DNA from 3 places in the Priestia sp. TRN 1309 genome. Region 2 is predicted to be linked to each of the others. Evidence: predicted binding sites of a transcription regulator. Region 2 holds the regulator's gene; each other region holds the start of a gene.

Region 1 (11,199 bases), on a different contig from region 2:
GAATTTCTAATGTCTTCAGCCATTTGCTCATTCTCTGTTATAGCAGGAAAATCAATTAATTTTGATTTTGCATTAAATATTTCTGAGGCTTTGTAAACAATTGTATTGACGTGATATTTGCTTTCCAAGTTTCCAGAAGGTCCTCCTACTAGTGGAACAAATAACAAATTCTGTTCTTTATTTGTTCCTAGTTGGTCAACAGTTGCTGCTAATGAGCTTCCCCACGAGAAACCCACAATATCATTGTCCATAATAATACGCTTTAATAATTGCGCAGCGCTCTTACCAAGGGATGTTAACTTCGCTTGCAATGACTTGTCTTTTTCACAAGGAACCACAATTACTTCTTTTAATCCAAACCTATTCATTAGTTCTTGTTCGATGTCGAAATTTTTAGATAAATTGTAATCTATACTAACCTTAACAATACCTTCTTCTCTCATTTTCTTCAGCATCCTACTAATGGAAGTACGATTGATGCTCAATTCTTTCGCTATTTGGCTTTGTGTCATATCTTCTTCATAGTACATATGAGCAATTTTAATCATAAGTCGCACTTCTTCGTCCGTGTAAGTCAAAATTACACCTCCTTATATGCACATTTGTTCAAAGTTGAATAAATGTGCAATCATTAAACTGAATATACACCTATGCTATTTTAATGTCAATGATTGTAGCGAAAACTGCCTCAGTACTTCAATTTCCCCACAAAATATGAAGAAATAATTAGTTTAATTTATTTAGCGTTTCGACCTCTTTTTGAAAATCCCCAGTAAACTCATAGATTGCTGCTTCAGCTTTGTTATTTTGTGTGTAATTAGGTGAATTACAAAACGACAACAAAAAAAGCCCTGCGAATAAGGGGGGGACTGACCCCCTTAGATACAGGCTTTTTCTCAACTCTGTTGTTTAAGTAGAAAAAAGTACTTACTTTAAATCCAAGGTTACTTCCTTATTTAGATATGGAGATGTAAAAGTTACTGTTTGTTCATTTCCCCATTGTGCATCATGAGCTCCTAAAACATTTAAATCGCTCATATCCGTATTTCGTGTCATAACATGAAGAGGTTCTTGATTTATTCGTTTTTTCACCAAAGGGAATTCCGTTTGTTTATAAAAATCATAGTAATGATTAGTTTCTCCAAGACTCCAATTAGAATAACCAATAATAAGTTTTTGGGTATTCTTAGGGGAACTTAGATCATAATAGTCAACTTTATTAGTATAAAAGAACGTGAACCACCCAACGATTGCTATAGGTACAATCAAAAACGGCCCAATTACTCCCCAAAAAACTTTAGACTCTTTTGTTTTGCTAACGGTTATAAGGACTATGTATAAATAGATAAAGTGTAGAACAAATATCAGAAAATATATCGAAACCTTTGAAGAGAAAACGTATAGGCTCTTTAGTGCTAAAAGATAAAAGAATAGATCTATAGAAAGAAGGATGATAGCTAACATTTTTAGTATACTCTTATTATTTTTATACTTCATTGACTACGAACCCTCCTCCTTTTAATTTAGAAATGTTAAATATCGCTGCTATTAATATCAAGTGAGTAGCTACGAGGTATATAATTTTGGACTTTTCCAGGTGAGTTAAATAGATCACTCTTACTGAATATCGTAAATCCAACCTCTTCCACATCCACAAATGTATCGACTTTATCTATATCGACATTTTTAAATTCTATAGGTTTATTCCATTGTCTCGAAGGAATTAAATTCTGCTCTACAATACCTTCTCCGTAGAAAATGAATATACTCAGCCCATTATTAACTAATTCTTCTGCTAATCCACTAACATGGCTCAATTTTTCTTCAGAATCAACTTTAATAATAGCACCATCTAATGAATGCTCATAAAAAGGAATTTTATTTTTAATCAATGTTTCTTTTTCATGTCCAGAGAGCATTGAGTCTAAAACAAAAAAAACAGGTAAACCAAACATTTTTCGAACTAAAGAGATGATCAGATCATGATTAATGTCCCTAATCCCTACAGTAATAGATACAAATTTATCTTCTGGAAAGTCAAAACTATCAATTATACTTTGGTCTGAATATTGCACAAAATATTCTTTTTTCAACATTTATCCCCCTTTAGGGTTTAGTCTTTTTGAACTCTTACTATTACGTACGTTATGTAGTAGTTACTTCTGTTAATGTAACAATAAATTCTATGCAAGTGATAGCAATAATCGGGAAAAATTTAGAATTTTTATTGGATAAAGAACGTTTGTTCGTATATAATAGAGAACAAACGTTCTTTATTTTAAGGAGTTCTTTCAATGGATTATGGCCAGCTACCAAACAGAGTCATTATATGTATCGATATGAAGGCATTTTTCGCTTCAGTTTCTTCTGTCATACGGGGATTGAATCCGCTAAAAACAAAGCTTGCGGTAGTAGGAGATATCAAACGGTCTGGATCGGTTGTGTTAGCTGCCACACCCTTACTAAAGAAAGAAGGAATCAAAACGGGAAGCCGTCTTTTCGATATTCCTAAAAGAAAAGATATCCATGTCGTGAATCCATCTATGGAGAGGTATATCAAAGCTTCGAACTATATTTCTAGTTTGGTGTTACAGTATGTGGCTCCTGAAGATTTTCATGCGTACAGCATTGATGAGTTGTTTATTGATGCGACAACTTCTTTGCATTTATTCGCTAAAACACCAGAAGAATTAGCCTATAAAATCATCAACGAGATTTACCGTAAGACACGGCTGACAGCTACTGCCGGAATCGGTCCCAATCTCTTGCTGGCGAAGGTGAGCTTAGATCATGAGGCCAAGAATAGCCCAACAGGAGTTGCTTATTGGCGATATGAGGATATTCCCTTTAAGCTGTGGTCCATTCATCCGATGAAGGATTTCTGGGGAATCTCGTCTGCTACGGAAAGACGCTTACAACGGTTAGGCATTCACACCATCAAAGAACTCGCTCTTTCTTCAAAGGAGATGTTACAAAAAGAATTTGGCATTCTGGGTGAAGAGTTGCATCAACATGCGAATGGGATTGATTACAGTCGCATTTCTGATGTGTACATTCCTAGCTCTCGTTCATTTGGAAAAAGTCAAATTCTATTCCATGATTATACAAACCGAAAAGAAGTGGAGTTATTGCTGTTAGAGCTATTGGACGATGTATGTTTTCGTTTACGCATGCATCAAGTAGTGGCTCAGACTGTTCATTTATCTATTGGTTACAGCAAACAAACAGGTGGAGGCTTCTCCAGACAAAAGAAAATGGGGAGAGCTTCGAATTTAAGCCAAGATATCTTTCCGTACTGTTTAACCATTTTACATACGTTTGATAGTGGAATGCCGATTCGTTCCATTGGCATTTCCTTATCGAACACACGCATTCAAGAAGAGGAGCAAATGAGTTTATTTGAAGACATTGACCAGCGTGAAAGAGCCTATGCACTTGCCAAAACGATCGATGACATTCGTCTTCGGTACGGAAAGAATAGCGTTCTACGGGCCTCAAGCTATCTCGATCATTCAACGGCTCGTTATCGAAACGGCCTTCTAGGAGGTCATAAAGCATAAAGGAGGAAGCTGCTATGCAGAACAGAGGAATGAAAAAATGGCGACCGTTCGCCACTATGCCAGAGCAATACAAAGGATTACAGGAAATTATAAAAAAACAAGCAGAAATACCACAACCTTTTTTAACAGAAGATCAAATGGAACAGATTAATTTCACTTTGATTGAAGCGCTTCATACACATAAAAAAGTGTACCTGACGTATTACAAGCATGGGCAGTGTATAACAGAAACAGGAGTTATTCAGTTCGTTGATTCTCTAGGAGGATTATTTGTTTTTATAGATGAGGGGGGTAACCAGGCGAATAAAATGAGGTTAAGCGAGCTAATTGATATTCGTTTCATGTAATAGAAAGTAATAAAACAGTTTATTTACATAAGATTTCCATACATAATTAGTATAAGCTTAAAAAGTACAGAATCATTTTTCATAGATTCATTTAGTGATGTTATATAAGGAGGCCTTTAAAATGAAGCAGGTTTGGCATGAATTTGAACAGTGGTTGAGAATAAATCGTCCAGAAGCAGTAGGAACACTTAACGAAGCAGCTGCTGAATCAGAAATTGCAGCGGTTGAACAAAAGATGGGACTAACCTTCCCCCAAAACCTTAAAGACTGGTTAATGATACATAATGGACAGAGCGATGAGTATATAGGAGTTATTGAAAATTATACTCTATTACCTCTAGAGGAGATTCTGTATACGTGGCAAACCTTAAAAGAGCTTTTAGACGGAGGAGAATTTGAAGATTTTCCAGAAGTAGAACCTGTTGGACCAGTGAAAAAAGAATTGTGGTGGAACCCGCGTTGGATTTCGATTGCCACGAATGGGGGAGGAGACGATATTTGTATAGACTTGGATCCGGCTGAAGGAGGAAAAGTCGCCCAAATTATCACCTTTTGGCACGATTGGGAACAGCGCGAAGTAATAGCAGACAGCTTAGAAGAATCGGTAATGGCCACGATAAATCATACAGATCACTAAAGGGGAGAAGTAAATGATAAAGCCGGATATAGAGAAAATCTATAAAATTCTTAAAGCACTTCCAGGTACGTCGGTGAAAGTAGAATTTGAAGATGAAGTGGGAGAAATTCTTTCTACTCCTTATTATATCTATCTTAAAAGCGAGTTTTCAGATGGACAATTAGGCTATAGAGAAGATCTAGAAGCCAATTCCCTTATAGGAAATCAAGAAGGAGATTGGCAAGAAAGCTGGTTTGTCATAGGGTATGATGAAGAAATCGGCGGTGACCCGCTTTTTATTGATATAGCGAATGAAGATTATCCAGTTTTTACAGCTGAACATGGTATGGGTGAATGGGACGCTTTAGAAATGTATGATTCTCTAGAAGAGTTTGTAGAAGATGTTACTTAATTATGGCTTCGTTAAAAGATTTTGATAAGAGTACGGTCAGAAGAGGACAGATAGTAGTTTAATATCTACCTAGCTGTCCTCTTTTTTAGTACCTATTAAGCTTAGAAAGAATGTAGAGAAAGGAAGGATCTGATGGTAGGAATCGATTTCAGAAGATAAAAGTGAAGAATTATTAGATGCTTTTGCTAATTCGTTATAATTTATCTTTCTAATCAGCTTATAAATTAAGCTAAAGAATTCTGCAGCTGAAGGTAACTTCTAAATAGCCTAAGTATGGGAAGTGAAGACTATGTATCAAACTATAAAGATTAATAATTGGATTTTAGAAATTGATGTTGAAGAAACACAAAAACAGTATTTGAAGAAGTGGGATTTGTGCGATTGTCTATATTGTCTAAACTTCTATGAAGCTATGAAGTCACGATCAGAGATAGAGCTTCAGTTTTTTTACCAACTAGGTATTAATCCTTCTCAATGTAATCACTTATCACATTTTGATCCTCAAGAAAATGGGCTACACTTCTATATTGGCTGTTATCATCTTGTAGGTAAGGTATCTCTTCAAACGCCTCTTGAAATTATAAATTCAGATGATGCAATCCAAATAAGTAATAATTTACATATTGGCTTTTCTAAAAATTTGGAATTTGTCCCTGGTGGATTTTCCAGACCCGTACTTCAACTGAATTTTGAGATAGAAGTCCCTTGGGTACTTGCTGAAGAACCGAGTTAACGTGCTTTTATATTTTAACTACCGCTTTAAAGTATGTTTTGAAAATGCTAAAGCAGGGATAGAAAAAAAGCTACAGTCAAGAATAAAAGAGGTAGTATACAAAGACGCACTATTCTTTAGTAAACAAAGAATAGTTGAATAAACACATGTGCTGCTTAAATAAATATGCTGTAAAAAAGCACTCACAAGAGTGCTTTTTACTTTGCCTTAAGAAATGATTTTACAAACAATCATGATACATATGGGTATTTCTACACTCGCTGTGCACAAAAAACTGGAAAAAATTCTCTTCGTTCATTTATAATAATAGAGAACTATGTCGAATCCTAAATATTGGAGAGATTGCTATATGAGAAGAATACTTCCTTTTATAATTTTTACCATTTATTGCATTCCATATGTTTATCTATCTATACGAAAAGATTTTGAAGATGATTCAAAAATAAACTATATAATCATGGCCATGGTTACAGTCGTACTATCTTATCTAAGCGGGCTGATTAGAGCAGATTTGTCACTTATTTTAGGAAATATCGTTTCTTTTAGTACTTCATATTTTTATAACGCGTTAAGACTTCCTGATCCAAAATGGGAAAAATACTTTTCGCCTGTTACTTCGGTTGAGCAAATCGTACTCATAAGCCTTGCGGCGCTTGTACTGCAGATGATTGTTTATACAGTTGCTAGAAAGCGAGCGAAGAGATACATTCGTAACGCTATGGTTTCAAAATAGCAAAAAAGAGAGTTAGTCATTTGATGGGCCAGACTCTTCAGATGACTAGCTGAAAGAAGGGGTAAAAAGAAATTCATTCTGTATGAGAAGATAAAGCGATTAAAAACATTGAAAAAAATTCTCTTGCAGTCAAACGAGGAGGGAAGAATAGAAGCGTTATTAGGCATATACTTACCTGCTTTAAACAGGATACGAATCAATTAGGTAAGCTATTTATTACAACTTTTAAATATGTAACCGCAAACAAAAAGGTATGTATTTCTCTTCCTACTTTAATTATACCACATAAAAAAATGCCGATATAGACTGTTTATTCTCATTTACTGCTGGTAAAATCAATAAAACATTACCGGTTAGGAGAGATGTTGAATGAACTCTTTAGTTCTTAGCTTTCAAGAAATAAAAGATACACAGCTTTCACTTGTTGGAGGAAAAGCTTTAAATTTAGGCGCGTTATCAAAAATTCAAGGAATACAAGTACCGGAAGGATTTTGTGTGACAGCGGCCGGGTATCAAAAAGCTCTTGAACAAAATGAAACATTTCAAGCGTTACTGAACCAGCTGACGATGCTAAATGCTGATGATCGAGATCAAATTGGTGAAATCAGCGAAAAAATTCGCCAAACCATTATGGAAATAAAAATTCCTTCTGACGTTGTAAAAGCAGTTATTCATTCTCTCTCTCAGTTTGGGGAAGAGCATGCTTATGCCGTTCGTTCAAGTGCGACAGCTGAAGATCTGCCACATGCTTCTTTTGCTGGTCAGCATGACACCTATTTAAATATCAGAGGCAAAGAAGCCATCCTTGAGCACATTAGCAAATGCTGGGCTTCCCTGTTTACAAATCGCGCGGTAACCTACCGTATAAAAAATGGATTTGACCATAGTCAAGTGCACGCATCGGTTATTGTTCAACGAATGGTTTTCCCGCAGGCTTCAGGTATTTTATTTACAGCTGACCCAGTCACTTCTAACCGAAAGCTGCTATCCATTGATGCAGGATTCGGACTTGGAGAAGCGCTGGTGTCTGGTTTGGTATCTGCCGATTGCTATAAAGTACAAGAAGGAGAAATCGTTGATAAAAAAATAGCAGCTAAAAAGTTAGCTATTTACGGATTAAAAGAAGGCGGAACAGAAGCGAAGGAAGTTCCTTCTGGTGTGCAAAAAACGCAAGCGCTCACTGACTCTCAAATTTTACAATTAGAACGCGTTGGAAGACAGCTTGAAGCTTATTTTGATTGTCCTCAAGATATCGAGTGGTGCTTGGCTGATGATACATTTTATATTGTCCAAAGTCGTCCAATCACTACTTTATATCCAATTCCAGAAGCAGCTGATCAAGAAAATCACGTGTATGTATCTGTTGGACACCAACAAATGATGACCGATGCCATGAAACCACTGGGATTGTCTTTTTTTCTGTTAACGACTAATGCACCGATGCGTACAGCCGGTGGAAGGCTGTTTGTTGATGTCACCCCTATGCTGGCTTCACCTGACAGCAGAAAAATGATGTTAGGTGCCATGGGACAGCATGATCCGCTCATGAAAGACGCACTTACAAGCATAATAGAGCGAGGAGATTTCATAAAATCTTTATCTAATGATCAAAGTTCCGGTAAAAGCAATAAAAGCGTGCCGCCTACGAAGCCTAAGGTACAAATCGAAAACGACTTTACGATCGTTTCTGACTTGATCAAGAAGAATCAAGCATCAATAGAAGAGCTGAAGCAAACCATCCAAACGAAGTCAGGTCCGGAATTAGTCGATTTTATTTCAGAAGATATCGGGATATTAAAGAAGATTTTATTTGATCCACAAAGTACAGCTGTGTTTATGGCCGCTATGGATGCTTCATCATGGATTAATGAAAAAATGGAGACATGGTTAGGTGAAAAAAACGCAGCAGATACGCTTTCTCAATCTGTCCCAAACAATATTACTTCAGAAATGGGTCTGGCGCTATTGGATGTCGCAGATGTAATTCGTCCTTATCCAGAAGTCATGCATTATTTAAAACATGTAAAAGATGATAACTTTTTAGAAAACCTGGTTAAGTTAGAAGGCGGACAGGAAACCCGAGACGCTATCTATGATTATCTCAGCAAATACGGAATGCGATGTCCCGGCGAAATCGATATTACGAAAACTCGGTGGAGCGAAAAGCCAGCTGCACTTATCCCTGTGATTCTTGGTAATATTAAAAACTTTGAGGCTAACGCCAGCAAACAAAAATTTGAAAAAGGTTTGCAGGAAGCCTTTAAAAAAGAGAAAGAGCTATTAAGTCGATTAAAGCAATTGCCCGATGGCGAACAAAAAGCAAAAGAAACAAAAGAAAGAATTGATCTCCTCCGAAATTTTATCGGTTATCGTGAATATCCCAAATACGGGATGATTAACCGTTATTTTGTTTATAAGCAGGCTCTCCTGAAAGAAGCCGCTCTGCTAGTAAAAGCCGGCGTTATTGATGAATCAGAAGATATATACTATGTGACGTTTGAAGAACTTCAAGAAGTTGTGCGCACACATAAACTGGATTACCAAATCATCAGTAAACGAAAAGAAGAGTACAAATTATATGAAAAGCTAACACCTCCGCGTGTGATTACGTCTCAAGGTGAAATTATTACAGGTGCGTACAAACGAGAAAACCTTCCGTCCCAAGCAATTGTAGGTTTACCGGTTTCTTCCGGAGTGATAGAAGGGCGAGCGCGCGTCATTTTAAACATGGAAGTGACTAATCTATCAGATGGAGATATATTAGTCACTTCCTTTACCGACCCTAGCTGGACCCCGTTATTCGTAGGGATAAAGGGGCTTGTTACGGAAGTTGGGGGACTGATGACTCACGGCGCAGTCATTGCCCGCGAATACGGATTGCCAGCGGTTGTCGGAGTAGAGAATGCTACTCGGCTAATAAAAGACGGTCAGCGAATTCGCGTACATGGAACAGAAGGGTATATTGAAATACTGTAAAAGCCAAAAATACTTGCACTATTTTATCTAATTAATAGATGAAGATTTGTCTAGATTTCTTTGCGCATCTTCAGTTCATACAAAAAGGCAGGCCGCAATGGCCTGCCTTTTTTATATTGGTAACAAAGTAGATTGAAACGTCAAATGCTGACTTTTTTCGTAGCTGTCTGCTGCACATGCTCCATAAACAGTTTAAACAAGTTCAGCATTGAAATATGTTCTTTTGCCATCATTTCTGGATGCCACTGGACGCCGACTACAAATTGATTTCCTTGTTTTTCAATGGCTTCAATGACTCCGTCTTTTGCCCATGCGGAAACTTCAAAGCCTGGCGCTACGTCTTTAATCGCTTGATGGTGAAATGAATTAATAAGAGCTTGATTACCGTAAAGGTCATGTAGGCGTGTTCCGTCTTTAATCATGATGGAATGAGAAGGGTCGCTTGTATTGTCGTATTGGTCATGTTTGATAAATGACTCTTTAATGTCTGACATGTCTTGATAAAGCGTGCCGCCGTAAGCAACGTTTAAAATTTGTAAACCGCGGCAAATCGCTAATACCGGCTTTCCTTGATCAACCACATGCTTTAACAATAGCTGTTCAGACTGATCTCGTGCTAAAAAAGGGGAACCTGTTTTGGTTGTCGGTTCTTCTCCGTATAAAAGGGGATTAACGTCTTGTCCACCTGATAAAATCAACCCGTCTATACTTTCTGCCTGCGCTTTAATCATTTCTTCATCTTCTAGTACTGGCAAGATAAAAGGAACTCCGCCGCTTAGCGCTGTTGATTCGATATAGTCGTTATTCACATACGCTCGCTTATAGCCTGGAAAGCGTCCTCCTTGATCCACAATAATGCTTCCTGATATACCAATTAAAAATCCCACTGTTGTTTTCTCCTTTTTTGTTAAATTACCATTTCTTAAGATGTTTTTTCTTTTTTACTGCGTTGATAAAGTGTTTTCAATCGCTTGCTTTATAAGAAATAAATGGTTCTTTTATTCAACTATTATACATATATACCATATTTATTTAATAGAAAATGGTATAATAGCCTCTGTGTGTCAAAAATACTAATTGCCAAAGGTAGAAGGTAGTGCTACAATTGTTCACATTCCTACTATTCTTCTTATTATAGTCGGATTAAAATTTTATACAAGGAAATAGGAGTGATTTTAGTGAAAAGGACTTATTTACTTTTCATCTCTCTTTTAACCATTGTCCTCATGGTAGCAGGGTGCAGTGGTAACGCAAGTAAAAATACTTCAAGTGAAAAAGAAGGAAAAGAAGGCGGAACGCTAAACGTCGCGTCTCAAAGTGAGCCAGCAACGCTAGATGCTCAAATCACTGGGGACTCAGATGTGAAAGATGCAACGCGCAGTATCTATGAAGGGTTAATGATTTTAGACGACAAAGGAAATCCTAAGCCTGACTTAGCGTCTAAAGTAGATATTAGCGATGATAAAAAAACATACACGTTCCAATTAAGAAAAGGAGTTAAATTCCATAACGGTAAAGAAATGACTGCAGATGACGTTGTCGCTTCTATTAACCGCTGGATTAAGCTATCATCCCTTGGGAAAACAAACTTCTCTGGTGCTGAAATGACAAAAACCGGTGATTATACGGTAGAGCTTCATTTACCATCACCAAATGTTAACACGCTATCTTTATTAGCTGATCCAATCCCCGCAGCAGCTATTTTACCAAAAGAAGTGGTTGACAATGCATCTGATGAAGGGATCAAAGACTACATAGGAACAGGTCCATATAAAGTAAAAGAGTGGAAGAAAAATCAATATCTTTTATTAGAAAAATTTAA
Region 2 (11,199 bases):
CCATTGCAATACCTTGTCCTAGTGGACCAGTTGTTGCATCAACACCTGCTGTATGACCGAACTCTGGATGACCTGGTGTTTTGCTTCCCCATTGACGGAAGTTTTTAAGGTCTTCAATTGATAAGTCATATCCAGCTAAATGAAGCAAGCTGTATAATAGTGCTGATCCGTGTCCTGCTGATAATACAAAGCGGTCACGGTTGAACCAGTTTGGATTCTTTGGATTGATGTTCATAAATTTTGTCCACAATGTATATGCCATTGGAGCAGCTCCCATTGGCATACCTGGGTGACCTGAATTTGCTTTCTCAATCGCATCGATTGATAAAGTACGAATTGTTGCAATCGAAAGATCTTCAATACGTTGTGTCATACTCTTCATTCCTTTCAAAACTATGTACATATGTTATCATACTAATGATTTGCTTATTTGTACAATACTTGAACCAAAAAAATTTCCACTTTTACAGTTTTTGTGTGCCTTATTAAAAATATACAAAAAACTAGAGGGAACTCTCCCTCTAGTTTTACTAGAACGTCTTAGTGAAGACGCTTCTTTTTGCTCTCTTTTAACTTCTTAGGCGTAACATCTTTACCTTCCTCGTCCACAACTTTAATCGTATGAAGGTGGTTTGTCATAGATTGTCGGAAAACTTTTAAATATTCCTGACGTAGCTCTTGCTGTTCTTTCGCTTCAGATTCTGTCAGACCTTCAGCCTTTGCCTTTTTTGAAAGAGCATTAATACGAGCAAGTTTATCTTTTGATAGCATATAAAACCTATCTCCTTATAATCAATAATTAAAATTACCGAACCGTTCCGGCAACATGTAGTCATCTTACTAAATCTCTTTCGTTTTATCAAGAGATTGAGCACTCTCTTGATACTCTTGATAGCGACGATGTACCGTTGCTTTTGAAATATTATAACCAAAACCTTTTAGCGTAACTGAAATTTCAGCAAAGGTTAAGCCGTTATGACGAAGGCGGACAATTTCTTCAATCGGCGCTTCTTTTTTTTCTCTTCCTGAGTTAACTCCTTGATTTTTTAAATTTTGCTGCGGACGATAACCGTTTTTTACGGCTCTTTTCATTCCTCTTTTAATTTTAGCGTTATGTAATTTCCGCTGATGCTCTTCCACTAAGCTAATAATATCTAACACCATCGAATCAGATTCTGAAAGCTGAAGCTGACCTTGATGACTAATCGTATAGATCGTAGCATTTTCTTTATGAAAAGCATGAAGAAGCGCAATTCGGGCATTTCCTCTGCCTAATCGCGTTTCGTCTTGAATGAGCAGCACAGATATTTTTTCTTCTTTCATTGTATGAAGAACATCCAATATACCCTCTCTGTCTACGTCATATCCGCTTGCTTTTTCCATTACGACTTTTTTTACGTTTAGATGGTGAAGATGAGCAAGCTTTTTTAATTCTTCTTGCTGGCGCTGTAAAGATGTTTCTTGGGTTTTTTTATCCGTACTTACACGGCAATAAATAATGGCGTCCACTTTTATCACGACCTTTTCGGCTTATAACAATATTCAGGAACGGCCGTTACACACTACTGTTCAATTGCCACTTGATTATGTAACTCTTTTTTTAAAACAGGAATATATAATTTATCTCCAGGAGATAAAGACTGGGCAGTGTCTGAGTTTAGATCATTGACGTCTTCAACCCATTTGACAAATTCATTGGTGGTCAAATGATGGTGATTATGATACTTGTTGGACAAGTCCCAAAGCGTATCTCCTTTTGTAATAGTAACCGTTGAATATTTGTCTAAATCTACTTTATCCGCTCCTAAAACCAGCGTCAATACATATGTAAGTGCAGCGATAACTGCAAAAAAAATAGCGTAATGTTTCATAGAATGTAAGAATTGGTGCATATTATGATCCCCCTATCAGAATATATGTTCTTATTTTATTGAGAACATTTGTTTCTGTCAATGGAATTCTTCGAACTTATGTTTGTATATTGACACATCACGTGGTATAATTCACCTAAAGAATAGCTAAAATCGAGGTGAAAAATATGAAGCTATCAAAACGTCAACAAGACATACTAGATTTTATTAAGCACGAAGTAAAATTAAAAGGTTATCCACCTTCTGTTCGTGAGATTGGGGAAGCGGTGGGATTAGCCTCTAGCTCCACTGTACACGGGCATTTAGCTCGTTTAGAAAGCAAAGGGTTAATTCGCAGAGATCCAACAAAACCAAGAGCAATCGAAGTTCTTCAACTAGACGAAGTAAACATCCCTAAAAGCAATGTCATTAATGTTCCTGTTATCGGTAAAGTAACAGCGGGTCTTCCTATAACAGCCGTTGAAAATGTGGAAGAATATTTCCCTCTTCCAGATAAATTCGTTTCTCCAGATGATCATGTATTTATGCTTGAAATTATGGGAGAAAGTATGATTGAAGCAGGTATTCTAGATGGCGATATGGTAATCGTACGTCAGCAGCAAACTGCTAATAACGGAGATATTGTGGTCGCTATGACCGAGGACAACGAAGCAACGGTAAAACGTTTCTTTAAAGAAGAAAATTTCGTTCGTTTACAGCCTGAAAATTCAACGATGGCGCCTATTATTCTTCGCCACGTAACGATTTTAGGAAAAGTCACTGGTGTATATCGCACGATTCACTAATCACACTGTATGTAAAACCAACTAATCATGATGTTAGTTGGTTTTTTTACGTTTGTTTTCTAAAAAAATTGGCATATTATAAATGATACGTCGAATCATTACAGGCAGGTAGAGCGGTTTTTATAAAGCCTGTTTTACCTTTTACTTTCTGTCTGCATTTTTTCGACTCTCAAAAAAATACAACCGACTATAAGAAGGATGTAGTTTATGACCAATACACCAAGGAAAACAGAACCATTTCAAACTATTATGCCTACCAAAGCAATGAACATGTTTCTTTTTCCTTTTTCCTTTGATCGAAAAAATAAAGAGCAGCTTGTTCATGCACTAGAAGCAAATATGTTTGAGTTTTTTTCCATTCAAAACAAACATGTAGAAAAAGAATACTACGGAGAACAGTATTACGTATCTCATGATAGCTTGGATCAATATTTTCTTCCTTACATTGAATGTATTCTATTTCCTGATTCCTGCGAAAAAGAAGGCTTGCTTCGATTTTCAAAAAAAATAGACCATACCGTTACGCTACAAACTTCCTCCACCACCGTGTCTAGCAACGTGCTGTCTGTGGATGTTTTTTTATGTCCTTTTGAAATTGGCGTCATGACCATTCGCACTGAGATGAGTCATAATCATTACACCTATGATGACATTTTAGAATTCATGAATCATTTTCGTGTATTAGAACCGAAGCTTGCTGAAGAGCATGGATCCACCATTACCTATGAACATCATCGCTATAGCAAAGTACAGGATTATATTTTTTCACAGCTCGCGCCATTTTTGAACGAACACATCAAAAAAGAAGCGACGCGTGAACAGCACGTCGGGAGTCTTCCTTATTTTATCGATGAACGGATGTTTGTATTAAGTTATGTAACGGTAAATCAAGAGCAAGAGATTAACTCCACAACTTTATTTCGTACTGGGCAGCTAAATAGCTATACGCCTGACGGGAAACCGTTTATCTCTGCACACAACCATGAGTATATTAAAACGTATAATACCAAACACGTGTATTCCAGATGGGCTCCTGAAACCTATTACGTTATAACAGACCATGTGTTTTCGTGTATTTCTAAATCGACAGACTCTAAAACGGATCAGCTTTTGATGAATCATCTATTTGGCCAGCATTACTATAATTTATTTTTGCATTTTTTCTATAAAATCGTGTTGCTAAAACTATCCTATGAGTATTCTCAGCTCACGTTTCATAAAAATTCAGAGGGCATCGAGCGACTAATTCGCTCTATTACTGTATTTTCAGGTAAATATTTATTTTTAGAAATTAGCTCTCGCACGGAAGGTCAAGAGTTTTCTGAGCTCTTTAAAAAAATCTTCCACATCAATTCTCTTTATCAAGAAGTCAAAGAAACCCTTGGTACTTTGTATCAAAATCAAGAGAAAATCGCGGCCAAGCGTCACAATTACTTATTATTAATTTTAACGATTTATACCGTTCTTTCCGGTATTTACGGAATGAATTTAGTTATTAGCAAGCTAAAGGGAAACATCAATTGGGATAGTATGAAGCAGTTTTCTATCTTTGAATATATCGCTTTAATAGTAGCTTTATCAGGAATTCTGATTAGCATTAGTCTCGGAGTGAGTTCCCTATGGAATTTATTAAAAGATCGATTTAAAACATAAAAGCTGTTCGCATCAGAAAATACATTATAAAAAAGAAGAGATTGAGACATAACTAAATCAAGCGAGTCTAAAGGGAAACAAATGAAATAAATAAGCTAGCAGGGATTGCTTGTGACACCTCTGTTGATTTCCGTGCAAGACTTCGCTTTCCGCGGGCGGCCGGTGAGCCTCCTCGTCGCTTGCGCTCCTGCGGGGTCTCACCCCTTCCGCTTTTCCCGCAGGAGTCTTCGTCTTGCCCTCCAATCAACTGCTGGAAAGAACTAAACAAATGAAACCTACGTGCACCATAAAAAACGAACCACTAATCAAACATGGTGATCGATGGTTCGTTTTTCCCTTCGACTAAAATCCTTTTTTCCCAACCTCTTTTATCTATTACTAAATCACTGCCTACTCCACTGAACCTTTTATTACACGTTGTGCCGCTGTTGTAATTTCAGAACAATCTAACATTATACTCTATAAGAAAAATATATACAAAATAATAAAATATGGTATCATAGGGTAGGAATTTTGTACCTTATCTTTGAAATAATTTGCAGGAGGTAATATGCTTAACTCATTTTTATCCAAAAGCCTGATTCTTTTATGTGTCATGATTCTTACATGGTCTCTATGGGGCAGTTATAGTGCGATGACAAATTCATTGGACTTAACAGGCTTGGCTTTAAGTAATTCATTTATTATTGAAGGAATATGTATCACTTTCCTTGTCATTTTTCTAATAGCTATTGCAAGTAGATACATGAACAAAACTGTTTTTTTTATTTCACTGATTGTTTTGACCTTAGGTGTTCGATTAGCATGGATGCTTTCTGTTCAAACACCTGTAAAATCTGACTTTCTTGTCATGTTAGATGCCGCACGTAATATCGCAAAAGGAAATTATGAATTTAACCAAAGCGTTTATTTCACTACATGGGTATATCAGCTAGGCTTTTCATTCTATGAATCTATTGTTATTCGCTGTTTTGGAGATAGCATTTTCACATTAAAATTGTTAAATATTTTTTATTCTACTGGAACCGTTATTTTTATTTATCTAATTGGCGCTAAAGTATTTAACGAACTTGCTGGGAGAATGGCAGCTTTCCTATATGCGTTCTACATTCCGAACATTCTCTACAGCTCAGTGTTAACCAATCAGCATTTAGCTACTTTTTTATTTTATGCAGCTTTTTACCTTATTATAAAAAGATTTGCTCATAACAAGTTTAGCTGGCTTTATATTGGTCTTCTATTGTCGTTAGGAAATTTAATGCGCCCTCTGGGACCCATTATTATCGTTGCTGTTTTCATTTATTTCATCTTGCAAATTCTTCAACCTTACATTAAAGCGAAGGATGCTGCTGAGTTAAAAACTCGTCGAAAGAAAATAGGAAAAAACCTCGTAGGCGTACTGGCTACTTTTTTTATTGCAAATGCGCTGATCAACTACTCTTTTGTAGCGAGCGGTATTTCTAAATATCCTTTAAGTAACAGAGATCCTTTATGGAAATTCGTTATTGGCTTTAATTATGAAACAAGCGGTTCTTATTCTTCAGAGGATGCTAGTCGTTTTATGGGTATGCCAATTGGAGAAAAACGAGCTGAAGCAGAAAAAGAAGTAATTAAAGAGCGTGTAGCAGATAAAGAGCAGCTTTTAGATCTCTTTCACATTAAATTCCTGAATATGTGGGGAGGAACGGATGCATCTACATTTTGGAGTATTTCATTAACTCCTCAAGAAGATGTACCTTTTAATAAAGAGAAATTAATTAGTGCTGCTCAAATTTATGAAAGAATCATTTACGTTTCAACTACTATTCTTTCCATTATTGGACTTATATGTTTATTCCTGAAAAAGCAGGATAAATATCCGTATACACTGTTTTTATTACTAATCATAGGATACGTTCTTATTCACTTGCTTATTGAAATTCAAACTCGCTATCGATTCTTTATTTTTCCAAGCTTTATGCTGCTCGAAGGGTTTGGTATTTCAGTGATTCTATCTTATTTACTAGTACGATTTACTAAAAATAAGCCACAGGCAAAATCTGAAGAGATAAATTAAATGGAAGGGATTATGCAACCGTGATAAAATTCCTGAAATTCGGATTCGTAGGTATAATGAATACCCTGCTCACTATTATCAGTTACTTAGCACTCATTCATTTTGATATGAATTATATATTGGCTAACGTACTATCCTATTTCATTGGCGTCATAAACAGCTACTATTGGAACAAATCGTGGGTGTTTCAAGCAACTGTACATAAATGGATGTTAGCTCAATTTTTCATCGTAAACCTTATTACTTTAGCAATTAATACATCTTGCTTATTCCTTCTTGTACACTATACACCTGCTAATCCGATAATTGGACAACTGTTGTCTACTTGTATAGGAATGTTTTTTAATTTTTTTCTTAATAAAATATGGACGTTTAAGCACACAAACAATCACTCGATAGGAGGTAAAGCATGAAAGAACTAATTTCAATCGTGGTACCTATGTATTTTGAAGAAGAAGTAGCTAATGAATGCTATAATCGCTTGCTTTCCGTCATGCATGAAAATCACATTAACTATGAATTCATTTTCGTCAATGACGGCAGTACAGACCGAACAATTGAAATCTTAAAGGACGTAGCAGCTATGGATTCTAACGTAAAAATTATTGATTTTGCCCGTAATTTCGGGCACCAAACTGCCGTCACAGCAGGTATTGACTATGCTCAAGGTGATGCTATCGTAATTATTGATGCTGACTTACAGGATCCGCCTGAAATGATTCCTGAATTAATTGCTAAATGGCAGCAAGGCTATGAAATTGTATACGCAAAGCGCAAGAAGCGAAGCGGAGAGACCTTTTTTAAATTGACAACGGCTAAGTATTTTTATCGCTTTTTAAATTATATGTCCGATATTGAAATCCCAAAAGACACGGGAGATTTTCGTATTATCGACCGAAAAGTTGCGGACGTATTCAAAAAAATGACTGAACGCAATCGTTTCGTAAGAGGAATGATGTCTTGGATCGGCTTCAGGCAAACATATGTAGAATATGAGCGCGATGAGCGTTTTGCTGGTGAAACAAAATATCCTTTAAAAAAGATGATCAAGTTTGCTTCAGATGGAATTATTGGGTTTTCAACGAAACCTTTACGTTTAGTAATGGTTATTGGCTTGTTATCAGTTTTTGTATCACTTCTCGTTTTAAGTTATTCGATTGTTGTTTGGCTGATAGGTGAAAATATTCAGCCTGGCTGGACTTCGATTATGGTAGCTATCACTTTCTTTAGCGGTATTCAGCTACTTGGTTTAGGTCTAGTGGGACAATACATCGCAAGAATTTACGATGAAAGTAAAAATAGACCTATTTACGTTGTACGTGAAACTATTAACTTTTCTGCGGCTTCAACAGATTCTCAAAACGTGCGTGAAAAAGTATATAGCTAAAAAAACAAGGAAGAAAACAACTGTTTTCTTCCTTGTTTTTTATTCTTTTTGAAGCTGTAAATCGCTTGTCACCCAGTCAGGAATTCCATCATCTTCATCAAATTCAATAATGACATCCGTTATTCCTTTTTCCTGTAAAATACGATTTTCGAGACGATCTTTAATATCATCCGCTTCTGCTACTGTTAAAGAAGGATCAATTTCTACTTTTAATTCAACGTGAAGCTCTTCTCCTTCTTTCATCACCATTAACGTTTGAATATCACGCACTTGTACATCTTGCATAACAATGGCGCCAATTTTCATTTCCATTTCTTTATCTGCTTCACCAAGCGCTCCAGCAGCGTTATCTAAAAATACTCGTCCTACTACAAAAAACATCATAAGACCAATTAGCATAGAAGCAATTCCTTCAGCTTGATGAAAAGGCGTAAACCGCGAAATAAAAACGGCGATTAAAGCCAATACGCCTCCTCCAGTGGCTACCAGATCTTCCATAAAAACAAGCTTAGTTGCTGGCTTTGCTTTCTTTAGATGAACAAAGCTTTGCGTAAAAACATTGACCTCTGCAGTATTCATTCCGACATCGTGCAAAATTTCTTTCATTGCCTTAAAGAGGACAAACATCTCAAGTAATACCGAGATGCCAAGTACTGCAATATTTAAGATAAAGCCTGAAGACTTCGTCGGATGAAGAATATGATGATACCCTTCTTTAATCGTTTCAAATGCCATAATTCCTACTACAAGAACCGCTCCTAATAAAACGAGATTAACCAATCGTCCAAATCCGTTTGGAAATCGTTTGGTCGGAGCTTTTTTGCTTAATGCTGAACCTATAAAAACAAAGAACTGATTTGCTGCGTCTCCTAAGCTGTGCATCGTCTCAGCAAACATCGCTACATTTCCCGTTAAAGCAAAAGCAATCCCTTTAATAATGGATATAATGGTATTAACTATAGCGGCCATCATGGCCGATTTATTTCCTTTTCGCAATAACTTAATTAATTCACTCATGCAATCCCTCCGTTTGTGCCTTTGATGAGATTCAATTATGGTTAGTGTATGTGAATTTAAAAATTAAAAACCTCCAACATATAAGTTGGAGGTTTTTAGTCATGTTTCATTATTTTTTAAAACGATAAGGTACCGTTGTAACGATTACGTTTTTACGGTAAAGCAAATGTGCTTTTAACAGCAGACTGGACTGATTATGAAGGATGTTTTGCCAGCTTTTTTTCGTGATGAACTGCGGAATAACAACCGTAATAGCCATATTATTTTCCCGGGCTTTTTCTTCAGCCATATCGATGAATCGAAACAGCGGACGCACAAGACTGCGGTATTGAGAGTGAAACGTAACAATACGAATATCAGGCTGCCACTTTTCCCACTTCTCTTCCATTCTCTTTTCGCTTTCTCGGTCAAAAGCAACGTGCACCGCAATAACGGTATCACCAATCGTTCTTGCATAGTTCAATGAATTTTCTACTACCTTTGTCATTCCTGCTACAGGAACAATGACCACACTTCCTTCAAGCTTTCCAATCTTTTCTCCTTGCTTAATACGAAGCTGCTCTCCTACTGCTTCATAATGCGTATGAATGCGATGAAAAATATAAACGATAACCGGTAAGAAAACGAGCACGGACCATACTTGTGAAAACTTCGTTGTAAACAAAATGATTAGCACCGTTAAGGTAATGAGGGCACCAATTAAGTTAATGGTTAGCTTTCCTTGCCAGCCGGCCGGCTTTTCTCTAAGCCATTTGACAATCATGCCTGTTTGAGAAAGCGTAAATGGAATGAACACTCCAACTGCATAAAGAGGAATTAATTGTTCCGTCGCTCCTTTAAAGGCGACAAGTAAGACAATAGAAGCAATTCCAAGGGTCACAATTCCATTTGAATAGCCTAGTCGATCGCCGCGAATTTGAAACATTCTTGGCATGTATTTATCAGACGATAAGTTTACGGCAAGCAAAGGGAAAGCTGAAAAACCCGTATTCGCTGCTAGCACTAAAATCAGAGCTGTGGTGCCTTGAATAAAATAATAAAACCCATTTCGTCCAAATACACTCGATGCAATTTGTGATACAACCGTTTCATCTGCTTTTGGAGAAATGCCAAGCCAATAAGCTAAAAACGTGATGCCAGAAAATAAAACGGCTAAAATACCGCCCATCAGCATTAATGTATGAACAGCATTTTTTGCACCTGGATCTTTAAAGTTAGGCACTGCATTCGAAATAGCTTCTACACCAGTCAATGCCGAACAGCCTGATGAAAAAGCTTTTAATAATAAAAACAAACTAATACCTGGCACCACGGTACCGAGAGATGTATGAAGCTCAGGTGAAACTTGACCTGTCACTATTTTGAAGAAGCCCACCGCTATTAACAAAATAAGAGCAATCACAAATAAATAAACCGGATAAGCTAAGACAGAAGCGGATTCTGTTACACCTCGTAAATTTAAAACCGTAATAAAAATCACCAGCAAACACGCAATTACTACGTTATAGTGATGCAGCGTTGGAAAAGCCGAAGTTAAAGCATCGGTTCCTGCTGAAACACTCACGGCAACTGTTAAAATATAATCTACTAACAGTGATCCCCCAGCGATAAGTCCAGGATTTTCTCCTAAATTGGTTTTCGAAACAATATAAGCTCCTCCGCCTTGCGGATACGCATAAATAATTTGACGATATGAAAGAATTAAAGCCGTCAGCAGCACCAATACCCCAATCGCAATTGGAATCGAATACCAATAGGCAAGCACGCCCACTGTTGCAAGGACAATCAAAATCTGTTCTGTTCCATAAGCCACTGAAGATAAGGCATCTGATGATAAAATAGCCAGCGCTTTAAGCTTACTAAGCTTTTGATCGCCTAACTCTTTTGTTTTGAGCGGCTTTCCAATCAATAATCTCTTGAGAACTGAATAGTTCACGTAATTTCCCTCCGATGATTGCTTAGCTACTATTCACTGTTCGTTGCTAAGCTCCGTTACAAGTTCATGAATAAGTGATATTATCCCTAAAAAATACCTTTTTATGTTAAAAAAGCGCACAAAAAAAACACTAAGGGTTCTCAGCGTTTTTACACAGCTTAAACCTCCTCTCCAAAACGCTTATGGGGTTAGCTGTCGGATTCGGGCTATGAGAGTAGCCCTACCTTTTAAAAAAGGATTCACCCCAAGTGACCATGCACAAATTTGGGTCCCCCACTTCTGACGAATTAAGCGATAACAGGTCAATATAATTTTCGGTTAAAGGGTATGATTGATAACAAGTTTCTTTCATAACTATCCTTTGTTCTTAGATAATATACTCCCGTACAAATGGTTTGTAAAGCATTATTTTACGTAAACGATAAAATAGTACTTAAGGCGCTTTTAAGGGGAAAACAAAAGGCCTTCTGCCTGCTTACAGAAGACCTGCTTTC
Region 3 (11,199 bases), on a different contig from region 2:
CAGACGTGGGTTACAGTTTATGCTCACTTAGAGAGCTACAGCGTCTCAAGTGGTCAATCTATCAATAAAGGTCAACAATTAGGTTATATAGGGAACACAGGACGTTCGTTTGGTGCTCACCTGCATTTTGAATTGCATAAGGGCGATTGGAAAGGCAAAAGCTCTGCTGTAAACCCTGAACGTTATATTAAATTTTAAGTTCCTAGCATACGTGGTACAAGCTCAACATATAGTTTAACAAAAAGGCATCGCACTTGATTTGTGTGGTGCCTTTTGCTACAAATAACACATGCATCCTTTTTATTACATAGTTTTGGTTGTATCTATTATAATAAGAAGAGATGGCTTAAGGTTGAGGAGGATGAAAGAACTTGAATCGGAAAATCGTTGCACTATTAATGGCACTCTCCTTAGTTGTTGGAGCAGCAGGTACATATTTTGGCATTCAGTATGCAAATGCTGGAACGGTCAGTACCCCCCTTACAACTTCTTCAAATGATAGTAAAGTGGAAAAGGAAGAGCTAGACAAAATCAAGCAGGCTTACGAACTGATATCTTCAAAATATTACAAAGATGTAGATGACAAAAAATTATTAGATGGCGCAATCCAAGGAATGGTACAAACCTTAGGAGACCCTCACTCATCTTACATGGATAAGAAAACGGCACAGCAATTCACGCAGTCTCTTGATTCATCGTTTGAGGGGATTGGTGCTGAAGTAAGCATGGTAGATGGAAAAGTAACAATCGTAGCTCCGTTTAAACAATCTCCTGCGGAAAAAGCAGGATTAAAACCAAATGATCAGATTTTAAAGATCGATGGTAAAAGTATCGCGGGTCTTGAATTGAATGAAGCGGTATTAAAAATTCGCGGTAAAAAAGGCTCTACCGTGACATTAGATGTTCAAAGACCAGGCGTGAAAGAAACGATGAAAGTAAAAGTTGTAAGAGATGAGATTCCAATTGAAACCGTCTATTCTTCTGTTAAAAATGTAAACAATAAAAAAATTGGTTACATGGAAATTACGTCATTCTCTGAGTCAACGGGAGACGAATTTACGAAACAGTTGAAAAAACTTGAAAATAAACATATTGATGGTTTAGTTCTAGATGTTCGTGGAAATCCTGGTGGCTATTTAACGAGTGTTGAAAAAATGCTCGATAAATTAGTAACGAATAAAAAGCCATACATTCAAATTGAAGATCGTAACGGTGAACGTCAAAAAGTGGTTTCTTCAATGAAAAAGCAAAAGGATTATCCAATTGTGGCCTTGATTGATGGAGGAAGTGCATCTGCTTCTGAAATTCTTGCCGGGGCATTAAAAGAAGCAGGCGGATACAAGCTAGTCGGTGAAAAATCCTATGGAAAAGGAACGGTTCAACAAGCTGTTCCAATGGAAGACGGCAGTAATTTAAAATTAACGTTCTATAAATGGCTAACGCCTGATGGAAACTGGATTAACGAAAAAGGTATAAAACCAACGGTAGAAGTCAAGCAGCCGGATTACTATTATGCAAATCCAATTCAAGTTGATAAAAAGCCATTAACACGTGATATGACAGGTGACCAAGTGAAGAATGCTCAAGTGATGCTAAAAGGCCTTGGCTTTGAACCTGGACGTACAGACGGATATTTTAGTAAAGAGACAGAAACAGCTGTAACTGCATTCCAAAAAGCCAATAAGCAAAAAGCTACAGGTGAAATTGATGAAGATACAGCAGCGCTTTTACAAACAAAACTATTAGAAAAAATTAAATCCAAAGATGAAGATCGTCAGCTTCAAACGGCTTTAAAGCTAGCTAGTCAATAAGAAGTAGAAAAAGTTCCGTGCTTTTCCAAAGCACGGAACTTTTTTAGTAAAAACAACATTGTCGGTTAGTGATGCATTTTGATAAAATAAAGAAGCCTATGATACATAACAATCAATCGTAAATGTTGTAATAAAAATGTGAAAAATACAGGTGGTGAAAAAATGGATTTTGCATTAGAGCTTTTAAAAGGTATCGGGCGTTTATTTTTGCACCCGTTAACTTATTTATTTCTGCTCGTCTCGTTTTTTGTAGGTCTTTCTCGCGTCAAGAGAGAGCGTCAGAATTTTCATGTTCGCGTGTTTGATTTTATTTTAGAAGCAAAATATTTATTTTTTCCAGGTATCATTATTGGTTTGATTTTATCCGTTGTTACCGTGTTGCTAGGTGTCTATGTATCTATAGGAACGATTGTACTTGTAGCTGTTTTAACTTTTATCATAAGCGGCCCGTGGACGTTTAAATGGCTTTCTCCTTCTTATACCGTAGGACTGGCTGTGCTTGCGACCTTGCTTATTCCTGCAGCTGGTTTCGGTGAAGGATTTATTCAAACGTGGTCTGTGCAAGCTCATAACGCAGATTTACCTTCTCTTACTATTTTAATGTCGCTGCTTGTATTAGCAGAAGGATATTTAATTTGGAAGTTTGGAGCAAAAGGTACGTCTCCAGCCATTGTGAAAAGTAAAAGAGGGCAGGAAATTGGGGCTCATTATTCTCAAAAATTATGGGTTGTTCCGCTTTTTGTCTTAATTCCAGGCAGCGCCATTACGTCTGTGTTTCCATGGTGGCCTGTGTTATCTATTGACGGAACATCATTTAGCCTGTTTTTTGTTCCTTTTGCTATCGGTTTTTATCAGCGAATTCAAAGTATGGTTCCGTTTAAATCTATTGAATTTACCGGTAAGCGTGTATTAGCATTAGGCGTGGGATTAACGATTATTACAATTGTTGCTATTTTTTATCCTCCTGCCGCTGTCGCTGTTGTTATTCTAGCGATCATAGGAAGAGAGTGGATTCGTTTGCAGCAGCGTCGAAGCGATGAAAAAGCGCCCGCACTATTTACTAAGCGTACACAAGGTTTGGTTGTGTTAGGAATCATCCCTCATTCTCCGGCAGAGAAAATGGGTTTGAAAGTAGGAGAAGTGATTATTAAAGTAAATGGAATCGCTATATCTGAAGTCCATAAATTTTATGAAGCATTACAAGTGAATAACCGTGCTTTTTGTAAGCTAGAAGTTATTGACGAAAATGGAGAAGTTCGCTTTACTCAGCGAGCATTGTATGACAACGAACATCATGAACTAGGTATTTTGTTTGTACACAATTATACAAAACGTAATTCACAAGCTGGTTAAAAGACGGATAAAAAGGAGAAATGTTTGTGGAAGTCAAAACGATTGCCGCAGTTTTTCTACCCGCCATATTGCTTGTTCTGTTTGCTAGAGTAACATATAACCTATATGTTGCCACAGCGCTGACGCTTTTGTTGATAGCTGTTTCTGTATATAAAGGGTACGCAGATTATCCACTTATTATTTTAATAGATTTACTTTCAGCAGCCATTGGTTTTATATATGCAAAAGGCATGCTAGCAGCTGGAAAATAAAGATTGTTGCTTTGATGATAAGTGAATCGTCCTATTATCAAAACGTACGCAAAAGCTCTCTACGAAATGTGGAGAGCTTTTTTATGTCGAAAAACGAGTTAGAACTCATAACACTGTTGTTACGGTTCCATCGATAAATGAGTATAATTAAATTAATTATACAAATATGTTTGTAAATAAAATAACTTAAACAATTTTGTGTAAATTATTTTAAATACGTGTACAAATATGTAGTTAGGGTATAGAAAAATAAAGAAATTAATCTGAAAATTATATTTATTTTGATTTTTATGAATAAAAGGAGGTTTAGTATCGATGGAAGTGTTAATGAGAACGATGTTTCAGTCGCTTGGCAAAAATCATTCAATGAATAAATTAGCTAAAAAGTATGGATTGCGGATGGGGGCAGCTCGTTTTGTTGCTGGAGACTCAATTGAATCAGCAATTCAAACATCCAAGGAGCTTAACAATGGTGGGAAAGTTGTGACACTCGATCATTTAGGCGAATTTGTTTTTACAGAAGAGGAAGCTAGGTTATCTACGGCCATGTGCATTCAGACACTAGAAGCCATTGCAGCATCGGGCGTTCAATCAAATTTATCATTAAAGATGACTTCTTTAGGATTGGATATTAGCAAAGAGCTTTGTATGGAAAATATGCGCAGAATTCTACACACAGCCAGAGTGAATGATATTTTTGTTCGAATTGATATGGAAGACTACTTGCACTGCCAAATCTCCCTTGATATGTATAAAGAATTACGCAAAGAATTTGATAATATTGGAATTGTGATTCAAGCGTATCTTTATCGTACAGAACAAGATATGAATGACTTACATCAATATCAAGCTAATTTACGTCTGGTAAAAGGAGCTTACAAAGAATCGCCAGAAGTATCGTTTCCGGAAAAGAAAGACGTAGATGAAAACTATAAAAAAATCATTAAAATGCATTTATTAAATGGACACTATACAGCTGTAGCGAGTCATGATGAGGAAATGATTCAGTATACAAAACGATTAGTAAGAGAAAACGGCATTTCAAATGATCAGTTTGAGTTCCAAATGCTTTATGGAATTTGCGTAGAGCTACAGGATCGTCTGGTCAAAGAAGGATATAAAGTCAGGGTTTATGTTCCTTACGGAATTGATTGGTTTGGGTATTTCATGAGACGCCTAGCCGAACGCCCCGCCAACGTATGGTTCGTATTAAAAAATTTCTCCAAATAAGTTCAGTCCAAGAAACATAAAAAATTCGACACAAGTATCCTGAGCTTCGTGTCGAATTTTTTAATTAGTTTAATCCGTATTCTTTGATTTTGTTATAAAGGGTGCCGCGCGAAATGCCAAGCAGATCTGCTGCTGCACTTTTATTTCCATAGGTTTTTTGAAGAGTCTCTTCTATTAGCCTAGCTTCTTGGAGAGAATCTTCTTCTTTTTGAACTTCTGTGAAAGAACTGGCATCCTTCAGATTGTCAGGAAGGTGCGTAAGGGTAATCAACGACTGATCACTAAGAAAAATCATTCGTTCAATCGTATTTCTCAGCTCGCGAATATTTCCTGGCCAATCGTATTGCATAAAGGCTTCGAGAACTTCAGAGCTGATGAAAGGAGCCTTCTTTTTATACTTTTTACTAAATTCCTGTACAAATTGCTGCGTTAATGCTTCAATGTCTTCTTTATGGTCTCGAAGCGGCGGAATGATAATATTAATGACGGTCAGCAAATAGTAAAGATTTTCATGGAATTCACCGGCTTTTAGCAACTCTTCCAAAGGCGTCGTAGTAGAGGCTACAATTCGGGTTTGGACTTGAATTTCTTCCGTGCCTCCAACGTGATAAAAGGCTCGTTCTTCCAAGTAACGGAGAAACTTAACTTGAATTTCAAGAGGCATTTTATCAATTTCTTCAATAAATAACGTCCCGTTATGAGCCTGCTCCAGTTTTCCTGCAATGGTCGTTGGATCTTCTGAAAAGACGTCTTTTTGATGACCAAAGAGTTCAATTTCCAGAAGTCCAGATGGAATAGTGGCGCAATTTAAAGATAAAAAAGGTTCTTTATGTTTGGATCCCCCGTAGTGGATGGCCTGAGCCAGCATTTCTTTCCCAGAACCAGGTTCTCCTGTTAATAAAATAGGCATATCTGTAGATGCCACTTTTTTGGCAATGTCAACGGCTTGCTTAATTTCAGGACTGATACCCGCAAAAGAAGAAAATGGATTATCTTTCGGAATGAGAAGAGATACATCAATTTCTTCATTTAGTCTTACAATATTGGTAATGTCATGTTCGGTTGCTACTCCACCTATGACTCGGTTGTTTCTTATAATAGGAGATGCATTGATGAGCACGTGAGTTTGTTCATTAGGACGATGATACGTTCCGCGCACAGGACGCCCTTCATTTAGAATCGTATGTAGAATGATGGATTCATCTTTAAAATGCTCTCCGATTTTTCTACCAATAATATTATCTCTCTGAATCTTATACGTATGTTCCGCAGCAGTATTCCACAAGATTACATTTCCTTCATGATCGACCGCTGTCACTGCATCATTAATGGTTTCTGCCAATGTATCAAAATAGGAAGCTAATATCTCATTTTGGCTATGCAAATGTGTAATCCACTGTGAAGGTGTTACAAGTCCTATTGTGGTTTCTTGGTTTTCTGCTTGAATGAGGACTGGTCTATTCCAGTTTGTGTTGGCTTGTAAATTGGCTAACGTAGAAGTAGAAGATGAAGGCCAATTTGTGTCCGCTATTACTTTTTTAATGGACGATGCCTCGTCATGACCTGTTAAAAGGTATCGTTCATCTTTTTGTATTACATAAAAGGTACTTGCTGTGACTACAACGAAATCATAGTTGGAAAGTTCAGATTTCACTTTAGCTAAAGAAGTTGATTCTTCAACTGTTATAAAGGAGTTATTTATAAGAACTTGATCAACGCTTGCCATACTAAACCCCTCTCAGTACATATTTTTTATACTGTATCATAATTTAGAAATTGGCGCAAAAGCCTATCCTTTTCAGACAATTAGGCAGCTTACTTTCTTTTATTGCTTTCATCTAAAGAGTTGTATTCCCCTCGAAAAGGGTAGTATAAGAATTTAGTGGGTAATAAAGTAACAGGGTAAAAAATCAAAACAAACAAACACTATATAAGATTAATACTCATTAGTTTCATTTATGAGTATAAAGTGATAAAATACGAATATCAGTTCGTGTTTTCGGTTTTTACATATCGTAATAAAAATAGATAAAACAAGAAAATAGAAACGGAGGCCTTCATTTGAAAGATCAGTTTGAATTAGTATCCCCATATCAACCGCAAGGTGATCAGCCAAAGGCAATTGAAAAGATTGTGAAAGGAATTAAAGAAGGTAAGCAGCATCAAGTTTTGTTAGGTGCTACAGGAACGGGAAAAACCTTCACTATGTCTAATGTTATTAAGGAAATAAATAAGCCAACATTAATTATGGCTCATAACAAAACGCTTGCTGGTCAATTGTACAGTGAGTTTAAAGAGTTTTTTCCTAATAATGCAGTCGAATACTTTGTCAGTTACTATGATTACTATCAGCCTGAAGCTTATGTACCTCAAACAGATACATTTATTGAAAAAGATGCAAGCATTAATGACGAGATTGATAAACTTCGTCACTCAGCAACTTCTGCTCTTTTTGAACGAAAAGATGTCATTATTATTGCCAGCGTATCCTGTATTTATGGATTAGGGTCTCCGGAAGAATACAAAGAAATGGTCGTATCTCTTCGAGTAGGAATGGAAAAAGAACGCAATCAGCTGCTTCGTACGCTAGTGGATGTACAGTACGAAAGAAACGATATTGACTTCAAGCGCGGAACGTTCCGCGTTCGCGGTGATGTTGTTGAGATTTTTCCTGTGTCTCGAGATGAACACTGTATTCGCGTGGAATTTTTCGGGGATGAAATTGACCGCATTCGCGAAGTCGACGCCTTAACAGGAGAAATTATTGGAGATCGTGAACACGTGGCTATCTTCCCGGCATCTCACTTCGTCACGAGGGAAGAAAAAATGCGTGTGGCCATTCAAAACATTGAAAAAGAACTAGAAGAACAGCTAGAGAAGTTAAAAGAAGCAGGAAAGCTTTTAGAAGCGCAGCGCTTGGAACAGCGCACTCGCTACGACCTAGAAATGATGAGAGAAATGGGATTTTGTTCAGGAATCGAGAATTACTCTCGTCATTTAACGCTTCGTCCGGCTGGTTCCACACCTTATACACTGCTGGATTTCTTCCCGGAAGATTTCCTTCTTGTGGTGGATGAATCCCACGTTACCATTCCTCAAGTTAGAGGAATGTATAATGGAGACCAAGCGCGTAAACAAGTGTTGGTGGACCATGGTTTCCGCTTGCCGTCTGCATTAGATAACCGTCCGCTTAAATTTGATGAATTTGAACAGCATATTAAACAAATCGTCCATGTTTCAGCAACACCAGGTCCTTACGAACTTGAGAAGGCGCCTGAGGTGATTGAACAAATTATCCGTCCAACGGGATTATTAGATCCAAATATTGAAGTTCGACCAATTGAAGGGCAAATTGATGATTTAATTGGAGAAATTCACGACCGGATTAAGCGAAATGAACGAGTGCTCGTCACGACGTTAACAAAGAAAATGTCTGAGGATTTAACGAACTACTTAAAAGAAATTGGCATTAAAGTTCAATATCTTCACTCTGAGGTGAAGACGCTCGAGCGTATTGAAATTATCCGAGAGCTGCGGCTTGGAAAATATGATGTGCTCATAGGGATTAACTTACTTCGTGAAGGTTTAGATATTCCAGAAGTTTCGTTAGTAACCATATTAGATGCGGACAAAGAAGGATTCTTGCGTTCAGAACGATCGCTTATTCAAACCATCGGACGTGCTGCGCGAAATGCTAATGGACATGTCATTATGTATGCAGATCGCATCACAAACTCCATGGACATTGCTATCAATGAGACCAAGCGTCGTAGAAGTATTCAAGAAGCTTACAACGAAGAGCATGGTATTACACCGACAACGATTCAAAAAGAAGTTCGAGGCTCAATTCGTGCAACAGTAGTAGCAGAAGATACAGAAACGTATGAAGAAGCACCGGCATTTGATAAACTCAATAAAAAAGAAAAAGCAAAGCTCGTAGAAGAAATGGAACAAGAAATGAAAGAAGCAGCCAAAGCGCTTAACTTTGAACGCGCAGCTGAGCTTCGTGACTTGATTCTAGAATTAAAAGCGGAAGGGTGATAAAACATGGCGATGGAAAAAATCGTGGTAAAAGGTGCACGAGCCCACAATTTGAAAAATATCGATATTGAAATCCCGCGAGACAAATTAGTGGTATTAACAGGGTTGTCAGGTTCTGGTAAATCTTCTTTAGCTTTCGATACAATCTATGCTGAAGGACAAAGACGTTATGTCGAGTCACTTTCGGCGTATGCAAGACAGTTTTTAGGTCAAATGGATAAGCCAGATGTAGATTCGATCGAAGGATTGTCGCCTGCTATTTCAATCGATCAAAAAACAACGAGCCGAAACCCTCGTTCAACCGTCGGAACTGTGACCGAAATCTATGACTATTTGCGCCTTTTGTTTGCTCGTGTAGGAAAGCCGATTTGTCCTAATCATGGAATTGAAATTACGTCTCAAACGATTGAGCAAATGGTAGATAGAATTTTAGAGTACCCTGAACGTACAAAACTTCAAGTACTGGCCCCTGTGGTATCTGGCCGAAAAGGCACCCATGTAAAAGTATTAGAAGATATTAAAAAGGAAGGGTACGTTCGCATTCGAGTAGACGGAGAAATGCGTGAAATAACAGAAGAAATTGAACTGGAAAAAAACAAAAAGCACTCCATTGAAGTAGTGATTGATCGCGTTGTTGTCAAAGAAGGTGTAGCCGCTCGTTTGTCGGACTCTTTGGAATCAGCTCTTCGCCTTGGAGATGGGAAAGTAATTATTGATGTAATAGGTGAGGAAGAATTACTTTTTAGCGAGCATCATGCTTGTCCAAAATGTGGCTTCTCCATTGGAGAACTTGAGCCCCGCATGTTTTCATTTAATAGTCCGTACGGGGCGTGTCCAACGTGTGACGGGTTAGGAACGAAATTGGAAGTGGATAAAGATTTAGTGATTCCTAACTATGACTTAACACTTCATCAGCACGCTATTGCACCTTGGGAGCCAACAAGTTCTCAATACTATCCGCAGCTGCTTGAAGCCGTATGTACACATTACGGCATCGACATGGATGTGCCGGTTCGAGATATCCCGGAACATTTATTTGATAAAGTATTATATGGCAGCGGTAAAGAAAAAATTTACTTTCGCTATGAAAATGATTTTGGCCAAGTAAGAGAAAATCATATCGAATTTGAAGGTGTGCTTCGGAACGTAGAACGCCGTTATCATGAAACAAGTTCTGATTATATCCGTGAGCAAATGGAAAAATACATGGCTCAGCAAGCTTGTCCAAAATGTAAAGGAAATCGTTTAAAACGCGAAAGCTTAGCGGTGCTTATTGACGAAAAGCATATAGGAGATACAACACGCTTTTCAGTAAAAGAAGCATATGACTTTTTTGAAAGTCTCAGTTTATCTGAAAAAGACATGAAGATTGCGGATATGATACTGCGTGAAATTCGTGAGCGTCTAAGCTTTCTCATTAACGTGGGACTTGATTACTTAACATTGAACCGCTCTGCTGGAACTCTTTCAGGAGGGGAAGCGCAGCGCATTCGCTTGGCTACTCAAATCGGTTCTCGTTTGACGGGGGTTCTTTATATTTTAGATGAACCTTCTATCGGTCTTCATCAACGTGACAACGATCGCTTAATTCGCACAATGCAAGACATGCGCGATATTGGAAATACGTTGATTGTTGTAGAGCATGATGAAGATACGATGATGGCAGCTGATTATTTAATTGATATCGGACCAGGAGCCGGCGTACACGGGGGTGCCGTTGTTTCTCAAGGCACGCCTCAGGAAGTGATGGATGATGAAAATTCCTTAACGGGTCAATATCTATCAGGAGAGAAGTTTATTCCACTTCCAGCCGAAAGACGTTCGATAGATAAAGATCGGATGATTGAAATTATAGGAGCAAAAGAAAACAATTTAAAAAATGTAAAAGCAAAGCTTCCGTTAGGTGTATTCACAGCTGTTACAGGTGTATCTGGATCAGGTAAGAGTACGCTTGTAAATGATATCCTTCACAAATCATTGGCGCAAAAGCTGCATAAAGCAAAAAGCAAAGCAGGAGAACATAAAGAAATCAAAGGCATTGAACATTTAGATAAAGTCATTGATATTGATCAGTCTCCCATAGGCCGTACGCCTCGTTCAAACCCTGCAACCTATACGGGTGTATTTGATGACATTCGAGATGTATTTGCCCAAACAAACGAAGCAAAAGTGCGCGGATATAAAAAAGGCCGCTTTAGCTTTAACGTGAAAGGCGGCCGATGTGAAGCTTGTCGAGGAGACGGTATTATTAAAATCGAAATGCATTTCCTGCCAGATGTATACGTTCCTTGCGAAGTCTGCCACGGCAAACGATATAACCGGGAAACTTTAGAAGTAAAATACAAAGATCAAAACATTTCAGATGTGTTGGATATGACAGTTGAAGACGCGCTTCACTTCTTTGAAAACATTCCAAAGATTAAGCGGAAGCTACAGACCATTTACGATGTAGGACTTGGCTATATCACGCTTGGACAGCCGGCCACTACTTTATCGGGTGGAGAGGCCCAGCG

The links. The regulator LexA, encoded in region 2, represses DNA repair genes until DNA is damaged. The targets are predictions, from matches to a motif close to CGAACATATGTTCG.
Region 1: the regulator LexA is predicted to act here: its motif matches at 2,236-2,249, upstream of ACRPLQ_RS17600 (DNA polymerase thumb domain-containing protein).
Region 3: the regulator LexA is predicted to act here: its motif matches at 6,626-6,639, upstream of uvrB (excinuclease ABC subunit UvrB).

Annotation. Positions count from the first base shown of each region.
Region 1 covers NZ_JBOZGM010000004.1:269,229-280,427, reverse strand. The annotation lists gene ACRPLQ_RS17615 (sugar-binding transcriptional regulator) at 1-578, opposite strand, end outside; gene ACRPLQ_RS17610 (hypothetical protein) at 928-1,497, opposite strand; gene ACRPLQ_RS17605 (hypothetical protein) at 1,533-2,096, opposite strand; gene ACRPLQ_RS17600 (DNA polymerase thumb domain-containing protein) at 2,295-3,560, shown strand; gene ACRPLQ_RS17595 (YolD-like family protein) at 3,575-3,907, shown strand; gene ACRPLQ_RS17590 (SMI1/KNR4 family protein) at 4,029-4,544, shown strand; gene ACRPLQ_RS17585 (SMI1/KNR4 family protein) at 4,558-4,935, shown strand; gene ACRPLQ_RS17580 (hypothetical protein) at 5,225-5,668, shown strand; gene ACRPLQ_RS17575 (hypothetical protein) at 6,018-6,401, shown strand; gene ppsA (phosphoenolpyruvate synthase) at 6,771-9,377, shown strand; gene ACRPLQ_RS17565 (gamma-glutamyl-gamma-aminobutyrate hydrolase family protein) at 9,518-10,264, opposite strand; gene ACRPLQ_RS17560 (ABC transporter substrate-binding protein) at 10,556-11,199, shown strand, end outside.
Region 2 covers NZ_JBOZGM010000001.1:416,663-427,861, reverse strand. The annotation lists gene tkt (transketolase) at 1-373, opposite strand, end outside; gene ACRPLQ_RS02170 (DUF896 domain-containing protein) at 541-771, opposite strand; gene ACRPLQ_RS02165 (YneB family resolvase-like protein) at 841-1,509, opposite strand; gene yneA (cell division suppressor protein YneA) at 1,563-1,892, opposite strand; gene lexA (transcriptional repressor LexA) at 2,039-2,656, shown strand; gene ACRPLQ_RS02150 (hypothetical protein) at 2,864-4,309, shown strand; gene ACRPLQ_RS02145 (hypothetical protein) at 4,377-4,577, opposite strand; gene ACRPLQ_RS02140 (ArnT family glycosyltransferase) at 4,860-6,365, shown strand; gene ACRPLQ_RS02135 (GtrA family protein) at 6,386-6,778, shown strand; gene ACRPLQ_RS02130 (glycosyltransferase family 2 protein) at 6,775-7,752, shown strand; gene ACRPLQ_RS02125 (cation diffusion facilitator family transporter) at 7,792-8,769, opposite strand; gene ACRPLQ_RS02120 (APC family permease) at 8,879-10,705, opposite strand; cyclic di-AMP (ydaO/yuaA leader) riboswitch at 10,868-11,009, opposite strand.
Region 3 covers NZ_JBOZGM010000005.1:220,580-231,778, forward strand. The annotation lists gene ACRPLQ_RS20600 (murein hydrolase activator EnvC family protein) at 1-198, shown strand, start outside; gene ACRPLQ_RS20605 (S41 family peptidase) at 372-1,811, shown strand; gene ACRPLQ_RS20610 (PDZ domain-containing protein) at 1,974-3,164, shown strand; gene ACRPLQ_RS20615 (DUF2198 family protein) at 3,185-3,415, shown strand; gene ACRPLQ_RS20620 (proline dehydrogenase family protein) at 3,731-4,645, shown strand; gene ACRPLQ_RS20625 (sigma-54 interaction domain-containing protein) at 4,710-6,371, opposite strand; gene uvrB (excinuclease ABC subunit UvrB) at 6,707-8,686, shown strand; gene uvrA (excinuclease ABC subunit UvrA) at 8,693-11,199, shown strand, end outside.